One region of the Mycobacterium branderi genome, then DNA from elsewhere that is predicted to be linked to it. Evidence: predicted binding sites of a transcription regulator. Region 1 holds the regulator's gene; the other holds the start of a gene.
What was found. Region 1 encodes LexA, which represses DNA repair genes until DNA is damaged. Its sites were predicted from a motif close to CGAACANNTGTTCG; they were not measured.
Positions count from the first base shown of each region.

Region 2: a site for LexA is predicted at 2,409-2,422, ahead of G6N47_RS02370 (error-prone DNA polymerase). Genes of this name have one in related genera too.

Region 1 is NZ_AP022606.1:4,669,245-4,673,454, reverse strand. Features, by position in the region: gene G6N47_RS22675 (sunset domain-containing protein) at 1-1,246, shown strand, start outside; gene lexA (transcriptional repressor LexA) at 1,252-1,938, opposite strand; gene G6N47_RS22665 (LysM peptidoglycan-binding domain-containing protein) at 2,138-2,608, shown strand; gene nrdR (transcriptional regulator NrdR) at 2,698-3,162, shown strand; gene G6N47_RS22655 (peroxynitrite isomerase) at 3,196-3,681, shown strand; gene G6N47_RS22650 (PhzF family phenazine biosynthesis protein) at 3,678-4,210, opposite strand, start outside.
Region 2 is NZ_AP022606.1:424,231-428,440, forward strand. Features, by position in the region: gene G6N47_RS02370 (error-prone DNA polymerase) at 1-2,394, opposite strand, end outside; gene G6N47_RS02375 (WS/DGAT/MGAT family O-acyltransferase) at 2,592-3,980, shown strand; gene G6N47_RS02380 (universal stress protein) at 3,981-4,210, opposite strand, start outside.

The sequences.
Region 1 (4,210 bases):
GGCGTCCGGTCCGCTGGGCGCCAAGCAGGGTGGGCAATACCCGATCGGCGACGACGGGCTGGCCCAGAACTTCGTCGGTGGCAAGGTGTTCTTCAGCCCCGCTACCGGCGCCAACGCCGTCGAGAGCGACATCCTGGCCAAATACGAGTCGCTGGGCGGGCCGGCCGGCAGCGAGCTTGGTTTCCCCACGGCCAACGAGGCCGACGGCGGCATCAAGCCGGCCAGCCGGGTCAGCACGTTTTCGGCCAGCGACAAGCCGGTGATCTTCTGGACGCCCGACCACGGGGCGTTTGTGGTGCGCGGCGCGATGAAGGCCGCCTGGGACAAACTCGGCGGTGCAACCGGCAAGCTAGGCGCGCCGCTCGGCGATCAGACGGTTGACCGCGACGTGGTCAGCCAGAAGTTCACCGGCGGCAAGGTCGCCTGGGACCGCGCGAAGAACACCTTCAGCACCGAGCCGGGCAACCTGGCGTCGTCGCTGTCCGGGCTGCAGATCCCCGGCCAGAACGCGCCGGCCGGTCCGGCCCGGCCAGCCGGCACCGGCGTCGGCGCCAAGCATGCATGGCATTGGTGGTGGTTGCTGGGCATCATTCCGGTGCTGCTGCTGCTCGGGCTGGTGGCGCTGGCTCCGCGGCTGTGGCGGCGGCGCTCCAAAGGCGCCGCCCCGCGCGTCGCGCCATTCGAAGCCGAACCCGAAACGGACGCGGCCTATGACACCGCGCCGGAGCCGGATCGGCGCTGGGCCGCCGGCGCCGAGGGCGAGCCCGCCACGTCACCGTTCTCCCGCGCCTACACCGAACCCACGGAGCCCCCGCCGATGCCCGAGGCCAGCCGCCCGGAGGCGGGCTGGATGCCTCGATCCGGCACGGGGCTAGACGACGGCCTGTCTGACGAAACACGCAGCGCCGCAACGCCTTCCGAGTTCAGTGCGGACGTGGCGACGGAGGAGGACCCCGACGCCGTGGACACGGCGCCGACACGGATTCCCACCGAGAGTGAGCTTCGCTCCGGGCGCCACGCGGCCGCCGACGGGGACAGCGAGGAACCCGCCGGGCCGGCCCACCCGGCGATCCACCTTCCGTTGGACGACCCGGACGAGGCGCCGGAGGGTTACCCGGTCAAGGGCAATGCCAGCTTCGGCCTGTACTACACGCCCGACAGCGCGCTCTACGACGATGCGTTCGCCGAAATCTGGTTCGCCAGTGAGGAAATCGCGCAGGTCAACGGCTTCACCCGGGCAGAGTAACCGGGTCAGATCTTGCGGATGACGGTGACAACCTTGCCGAGCACGGCGGCGTCGTTTCCGGGGATGGGATCGAACGCCGGGTTGTGGGGCATCAGCCAGATCTGACCGCCGCTGCGCTTGAACGTCTTGACGGTGGCCTCGCCGTCGATCATGGCCGCGACGATGTCACCGTTGTCGGCGACGTTCTGCTGGCGCACTACCACCCAGTCGCCGTCGCAGATCGCTGCGTCGACCATCGAGTCGCCGACCACCCGCAGCAGAAACAGCGCGCCCTCACCGACCAGCTCGCGCGGCAGCGGAAAGACGTCTTCGACGGCCTCTTCGGCAAGGATCGGACCGCCGGCCGCGATGCGTCCCAGCACCGGCACAAAAGTGGGCTCCGGCAACGCATCCGAGCCTGACACGTCGGTGAGCACCGTGGGCCCGGCGTCGTCGGCGCCGCGGACGTCGACCGCGCGCGGCCGGTTCGGGTCCCGGCGCAAATAGCCCTTGCGCTCCAGCGTGCGCAGCTGATGCGCCACCGAGGAGGTCGACGTCAGGCCGACCGCATCACCGATTTCCCGGATGCTCGGCGGATAGCCGCGGCTGGTGACCGACGCGCGGATGACATCCAGAATTGTGCGCTGTCGCTCGGTCAGCCCGGAATCCGTGGATCGACGGCTGGTCCCCGGGGTATCGCTGCGGTCGCTCATAGGAACGAATGTAGACCCAATCGCGCCGGAGATCAAACATGTGTTCGAGGCGTGTCGTCGGTGACCCGCGAGCTTGTCGGTGGGGCGGATTACCGTCCGAATCGCAATGCAACGATTCGATCACACGTTCGGAATTCGAACGCACTATCGATTATAGTTCGAACAGGCGATCGATTCAGCGTCGAGGAGAGGGGCACAGATGACCGCCATCGAGACGATTCGGCCGGACCTGCGTCGCCGTGCTCGCCCGGTGCGGGTGGGCCCCGCCGGCCCGCGTGACCAGCGGGCTCATCGCCCGCGCCGGACGGGGCCGGCCGTCGCGCCGCCACGCTATCGCGGCACCGGGGTGTTGATGTCGACCGCGCCGCACCGGCCGCGCCCGATCACTCCGGCTGCCACAGTGGCGCTGGCCCTGCTCGCCGCGATCATCACGGTGTGGCTCGGGCTGGTTGCCCAGTTCGGCGCGGCGGTGCAGGGCGGCGCCGCGGGCCGGGTGCCCGATCGGCTCGCCGTGGTGCGAGTCGAACCGGGGGAGACGCTGTCGCATCTGGCCGCGCGGGTGGCACCGGACGCGCCGGCTGGACAGGTCGCCGAGCGCATCCGCCAACTCAACGGCCTCGACACGGCGGCACTGGCCGCCGGGCAGACCCTGATCGCGCCGGTCGGCTGACGGCTCCGCCCGTGTACCTATCGGGTCGCGCGCGGGTACGCTCGGAATGTTCTGAGGTACCCGGCTATCAGCGCGGCGAAGGAGCGGCCATGCACTGTCCGTTCTGTCGTCACCCGGATTCCAGGGTGGTCGACTCCCGGGAGACCGACGAGGGCCAGGCCATCCGGCGCCGCAGGTCGTGTCCCGAGTGCGGGCGGCGATTCACCACGGTCGAAACCGCGGTGTTGGCGGTGGTCAAGCGCAGTGGGGTCACCGAGCCGTTCAGCCGCGAAAAGGTCATCAGCGGGGTGCGACGCGCGTGTCAGGGCCGCCAGGTCGACGACGACGCACTGAACCTGCTTGCCCAGCAGGTCGAGGACACGGTCCGCGCCAAGGGGTCGCCGGAGGTGCCCAGCCACGAGGTCGGTCTGGCAATCCTGGGTCCACTGCGCGAACTCGACGAGGTGGCGTACCTGCGATTCGCCTCGGTGTACCGGTCCTTTTCCTCCGCAGACGATTTCGAGCGCGAGATCGAGGCGCTGCGCGCACACCGCAAGGTGTCAGCGCCCGGTTAACCGTCCGCGACCACGGCGCTTTAGGCTGGCCGCATGCCCGCCGACCTGCACCCCGACCTCAAAGAGCTCGCGCCGCTGCTGGGCACCTGGACGGGCCGCGGGTCGGGGAAATACCCGACCATCGAGCCGTTCGACTATCTCGAGGAAGTCGTATTCGGCCACGTCGGCAAGCCGTTTCTGGCCTACGGCCAAAAGACCAAGGCAGCCGCCGACGGGAAGCCGCTGCACGCCGAGACGGGATACCTGCGGGTGCCGCAGCCCGGTCAGCTCGAACTGGTGCTGGCCCATCCCAGCGGGATCACCGAGATCGAGGTCGGCACCTACACGAGGAGCGGCGACGTCATCGACATCGAGCTGACCGCGTCGACGATCGGCTTGACGCCGACCGCCAAAGAGGTGACCGCGCTCGGCCGCCGGTTCCGGATCGACGGCGACGAGCTGTCGTATTCGGTGCAGATGGGCGCGGTCGGCCAACCGTTGCAGAACCACCTCAGCGCGGTGCTGCGCCGTACCGGCTAGACGAACCGGGTCACGCCGTCGTCGACGACCCGGCCGGCAACGCGAACCCATCCCTCGGGGTTCCAGGTGGTCTGGATCACCGACCCCTTGCCCTGCACGATGGTCAGGTCGCGGCTGAGGTAGTCGGTGATGCGCACCGCCGCCGACCCGGTGGCTTCGTCCTCGGGGACGCCCAGGCCCGGCGCGAACATCCGGGCACGCAACGATCCCGCTTCCCGGTCGGTCCAGGTCCATAAATAGTGGCCGATGTCGTCGGGAAAGTCGGCGGGGTCGGCCGCAGCAAGCTCGTCGAGCGATTCGAGGTCATGGATCGCCAGCTCGGGCGCCCACTCAGAGCGGGCGTTGATGGCGGTGACATCGTCGCCGTAGCTGACCTGCACGATGCCGGCGGGCAGCTGCAGAGTGCGGATCGGCGTGCCCCGCTGGCGCAGCCACCACGACACTCCGACGGCCGGGTGCCCGGCGAACGCCAGCTCGGTCATCGGTGTGTAGATGCGGGCATGCGCCGTCGTCGACCCGGGCGCGGGCA
Region 2 (4,210 bases), 4.2 Mb from region 1:
CAGCGACGCGAAGCTCAGCGCGTGGCTTTCCGGAAAGCCGAAATTTGCGAAGGCTTCCAGCTTTTCGTACACCCGGTCGATCACCTCGTCGGGTGCGCCGTGCAGTGCGCGCATGCCGTCGTAGAACCGGCCGCGCAGCCGTCGCATCCGTTCGGCCGAGCGCTTGGAGCCCATGGCGCGCCGCAGCTGGTCGGCCTCGGCGGCGGAAAACCCGGCGCAGTCCACCGCGAGCTGCATCAGCTGCTCCTGAAACAGCGGCACGCCAAGGGTTTTCCGCAACGCCGTCTCCATCGACGGGTGGTCGTAGACAACCGGGTCGATTTCGTTGCGCCGCCGGATGTACGGGTGCACCGAGCCGCCCTGGATGGGCCCGGGACGGATCAGCGCGACCTCCACCACCAGGTCGTAGAACTTGCGGGGCTTAAGTCTCGGCAGGGTGGCCATCTGCGCCCGCGACTCCACCTGGAACACCCCGACGGAATCGGCGCGGGCCAGCATCTCGTAGACCGCGGGCTCTGTCAGGTCCAGCTTGGCCAGGTCCACCTCGATGCCCTTGTGTTCGGCCACCAGGTCGATCGCATAGTGCAGCGCAGAGAGCATGCCGAGTCCGAGCAGGTCGAACTTCACCAAACCGATTGCCGCACAGTCGTCTTTGTCCCACTGCAACACGCTGCGGTTTTCCATCCGGGCCCACTCCACCGGGCACACGTCGGCGATCGGGCGGTCGCAGATCACCATGCCACCGGAGTGAATACCCATGTGCCGCGGCAGGTTGGCGATCTGGGTGGCCAGGTCGATCACCTGCTCGGGGATATCTTCCACATCCGGCGAATCGGCCAACCCGTTCCAGCGGCTGATCTGCTTACTCCACGCGTCCTGCTGGCCTTGCGAAAACCCGAGTGCACGGGCCATGTCGCGCACCGCGATTCGCCCTCGATAGGTGATGACGTTGGCGACCTGCGCGGCATAGTCGCGACCGTATTTGTCGTAGACGTACTGGATGACCTTTTCGCGCTGATCCGACTCGATGTCGATGTCGATGTCGGGCGGCCCGTCACGCACCGGCGACAGGAAGCGCTCGAACAGCAACTCGTTGGCCACCGGGTCGACGGCGGTGACACCGAGCGCATAGCAGACCGCCGAGTTGGCCGCCGAGCCGCGGCCCTGACACAAGATATTGTTTTCGTGGCAGAACCGGGTGATGTCGTGCACCACCAGGAAATAGCCCGGGAACTTCAGTTGCTCAATGACTTTCAGCTCGTGCTCGATCTGCGCATAGGCCTTTCGCGCCTGAGACGGCGGGCCGTAGCGATTGCGGGCGCCAGCCAGAGTCAGCTCGCGCAGCCAGCTGTCTTCCGTGTGCCCGGGCGGCACGTCGAAGGGCGGCAGCTGCGGGGCGATCAGTGCCAGGCCGAACGCGCACTGCTCGCCGAGTTCGGCCGCGGCACTCACCGCCTGGGGATGCCAGGCGAACAGCCGGGCCATCTCCTCACCCGAGCGCAAGTGCGAACCTCCCAGCGGGGCAAGCCATCCGGCGGCGTCGTCCAGGGATTGCCGGGCCCGGATTGCGCCCATCGCCATCGCCAGCCGAGCACGCGACGGCTCGGCGAAATGCGCGCCGGTGGTGGCGACCACGCTGACGCCGAATCGCGGCGCCAGTGCCGCCAACGTGACGTTGCGTTCGTCGTCGAGCGGCTGGCCATGGTGGGTCAGCTCAATGCTGACCCGGTGGGCGCCGAACCGGTCCACCAGATCGGCCAGCGCGTCGGCGGCGGCTTCCGGTCCTTGAGTGTAAAGTGCTTGCCGCACATGACCTTTGCGGCATCCGGTCAGGATGTGCCAGTGCCCGCCCGCCGCCTCGGTCAACGCGTCGAAATCGAAGCGCGGCTTACCCTTCTCGCCGCCGGCCAGGTGCGCGGCGGCCAGCTGTCGCGACAACCGCCGATAGCCTTCCGCTCCGCGGGCCAGCACCAGCAGATGCGGGCCCGGCGGATCGGGCGCCTCGGTGCGGGCGCCGGACCCTAAGGACAACTCGGCACCGAACACGGTGGCCATGTCCAATTCCGCGGCGGCCTCGGCGAACCGCACCGCCCCGTACAGGCCGTTGTGGTCGGTCAGCGCAATGGCGCGCAGATCCAGCCGCACCGCCTCCTCCACCAGCTCCTCCGGCGTGCTGGCCCCGTCGAGAAAGCTGTACGCCGAATGCGCGTGCAACTCGGCATACGGGACCGACGAGCGAACCGTCTGCCTGTCGCCGGGCGGCTGGTACTTTCCGCGCTTGCGCGACCACGGGCCGTCGTCGGGTGGTCCAGAAGACGCGCCGGGGCGACGCGGCTTGCCGTCGAGCACCCGCTCCATTTCCGCCCAGCTCGGCGGGCCATTACCCCAGCCCACCCGGGCGAGTATATCGAATCTTTGTTCGAATAGCTACAGCGGCCGTAACCCTCAAAACACCTGTGAAGTTTCGTGAACTGCATTGCCACACAACCGACCCCAGTTGTTTACGTGATTTAATCCCGCGGCCACCTCCCGCCCGCGGCCACAGCGGATACTCGTACGAAGTGCCAAGGACCGAACGGCGGTGATGAGTCGTGGAGCAACTCAAGACGCTGGATGCGAGTTTCCTGATGGCGGAAGATTCGGACCGCAACGTCAGCCTGGCGATCGGCGGGATCGCCATTGTCGACGGCGCAGCACCGAATCGCGATCAGTTCAAAGATACGCTTGCACAACGGATTAGAGCGATCCCCCGGTGCACTCAGATGCTGAGAACCCAGCCGTTCGACGTCGGCGCTCCGCAGTGGGTCGACGATCCGGGTTTCGACGTCAACCATCACCTGCGCCGAGTTGCGCTTCCCCGACCCGGCGGTGACGCCGAGCTCTACCGGGTTGCCGCCGACATCTTGGAGCGCCGCTTGGACCGGAACCGCCCACTATGGGAATGCTGGGTCATCGAGGGTCTGAAGGGCAATCGCTGGGCAGTGCTGATGAAGATCCATCACTGCGTGGCCGATGGAATATCGGCGACCCGCATCCTCACCCGGCTGTGCGATGACGTCGGCGGTGATGCGTTCGCTCGGCCCGTAGCCGCCAAGCGGACCCCTGTCGCACGGCCATATCTGAAACCTGTGCCTGATATTGCACCGCGCAGCAACCCGATTGACGATTTCTGGCGAACGATCGCCCGCATTGCCGATACAGCGGTGCGGACCGCCAGCGGCGCCGCAGAAATTGCAGGCGGCTTGATCCGACCATCCGCCGGCTCGTCGCTGGTAGGCCCGGTCACGGCAATGCGGCGTTACCGCGCGGTTCGCGTCCCCCTCGCCGACGTCGAACAGATACGCCGAAAATTCGACGTGACCATCAACGACGTTGCGCTCACGGCGATTACAGCAGGCTTCCGATCGGTATTGCTGCATCGCGGCGAGCAGCCCCGTGTGGACTCATTGCGAACCCTGGTACCGGCATCGGTGCGCTCCACGGACACGCTCGAGGAGCCCGGCAATCGCATCTCGATCATGCTGCCCTATCTTCCTGTCGAACAGGATGACCCGATCCAGCAATTGCGGGCCGTACACAGCCGATTGGCCCGCACCAAACACGGCGGGCAGCGCCAAGCCGCCAACGTGGTATCTTCGGCGGCCGACTACGTCCCGTTCATGTTGTCGTCGTGGCTGATTCGGATCCTCACCCGGCTGCCACAACGCGGCATCGTGACGCTGGCGACCAATGTCCCGGGACCGCGCCGCCAGTTAGAGATGATGGGCCACCAGGTAGCGCGGCTGCTGCCGATTCCACCGATCGCGCTGCGATTGCGCACGGGTGTCGCGGTTTTGAGCTATGCCGACGACCTGGTGTTCGGCATCACCACCGACTACGACGCTGGAGCCGATATCGAAACACTCGCCAACGGCATCGAAACGGCCGTAGCGCGTTTGGCAATGCTCAGCCAGGACTCCGTCTTGCTCTTCGCCAAGTGATCAGCTTCGTCGGGCCACGATCACCGGCGTGCGCGAGGCCTGCACGACCGCCAGGCTGACCGACCCCAGCAGCATCCCCGCGAAGCCGCCCCGGCCGTGGCTGCCCACGACAACCAGCTGCGCCGAGTGCGACTGCTCGATCAGCTGGTCGGCCGGCCGATCACCCACGACCACCCGCCGCACCGACACATCGGGGTAGCGCTCCTGCCAGCCCGCCATCTGCTCGGCCA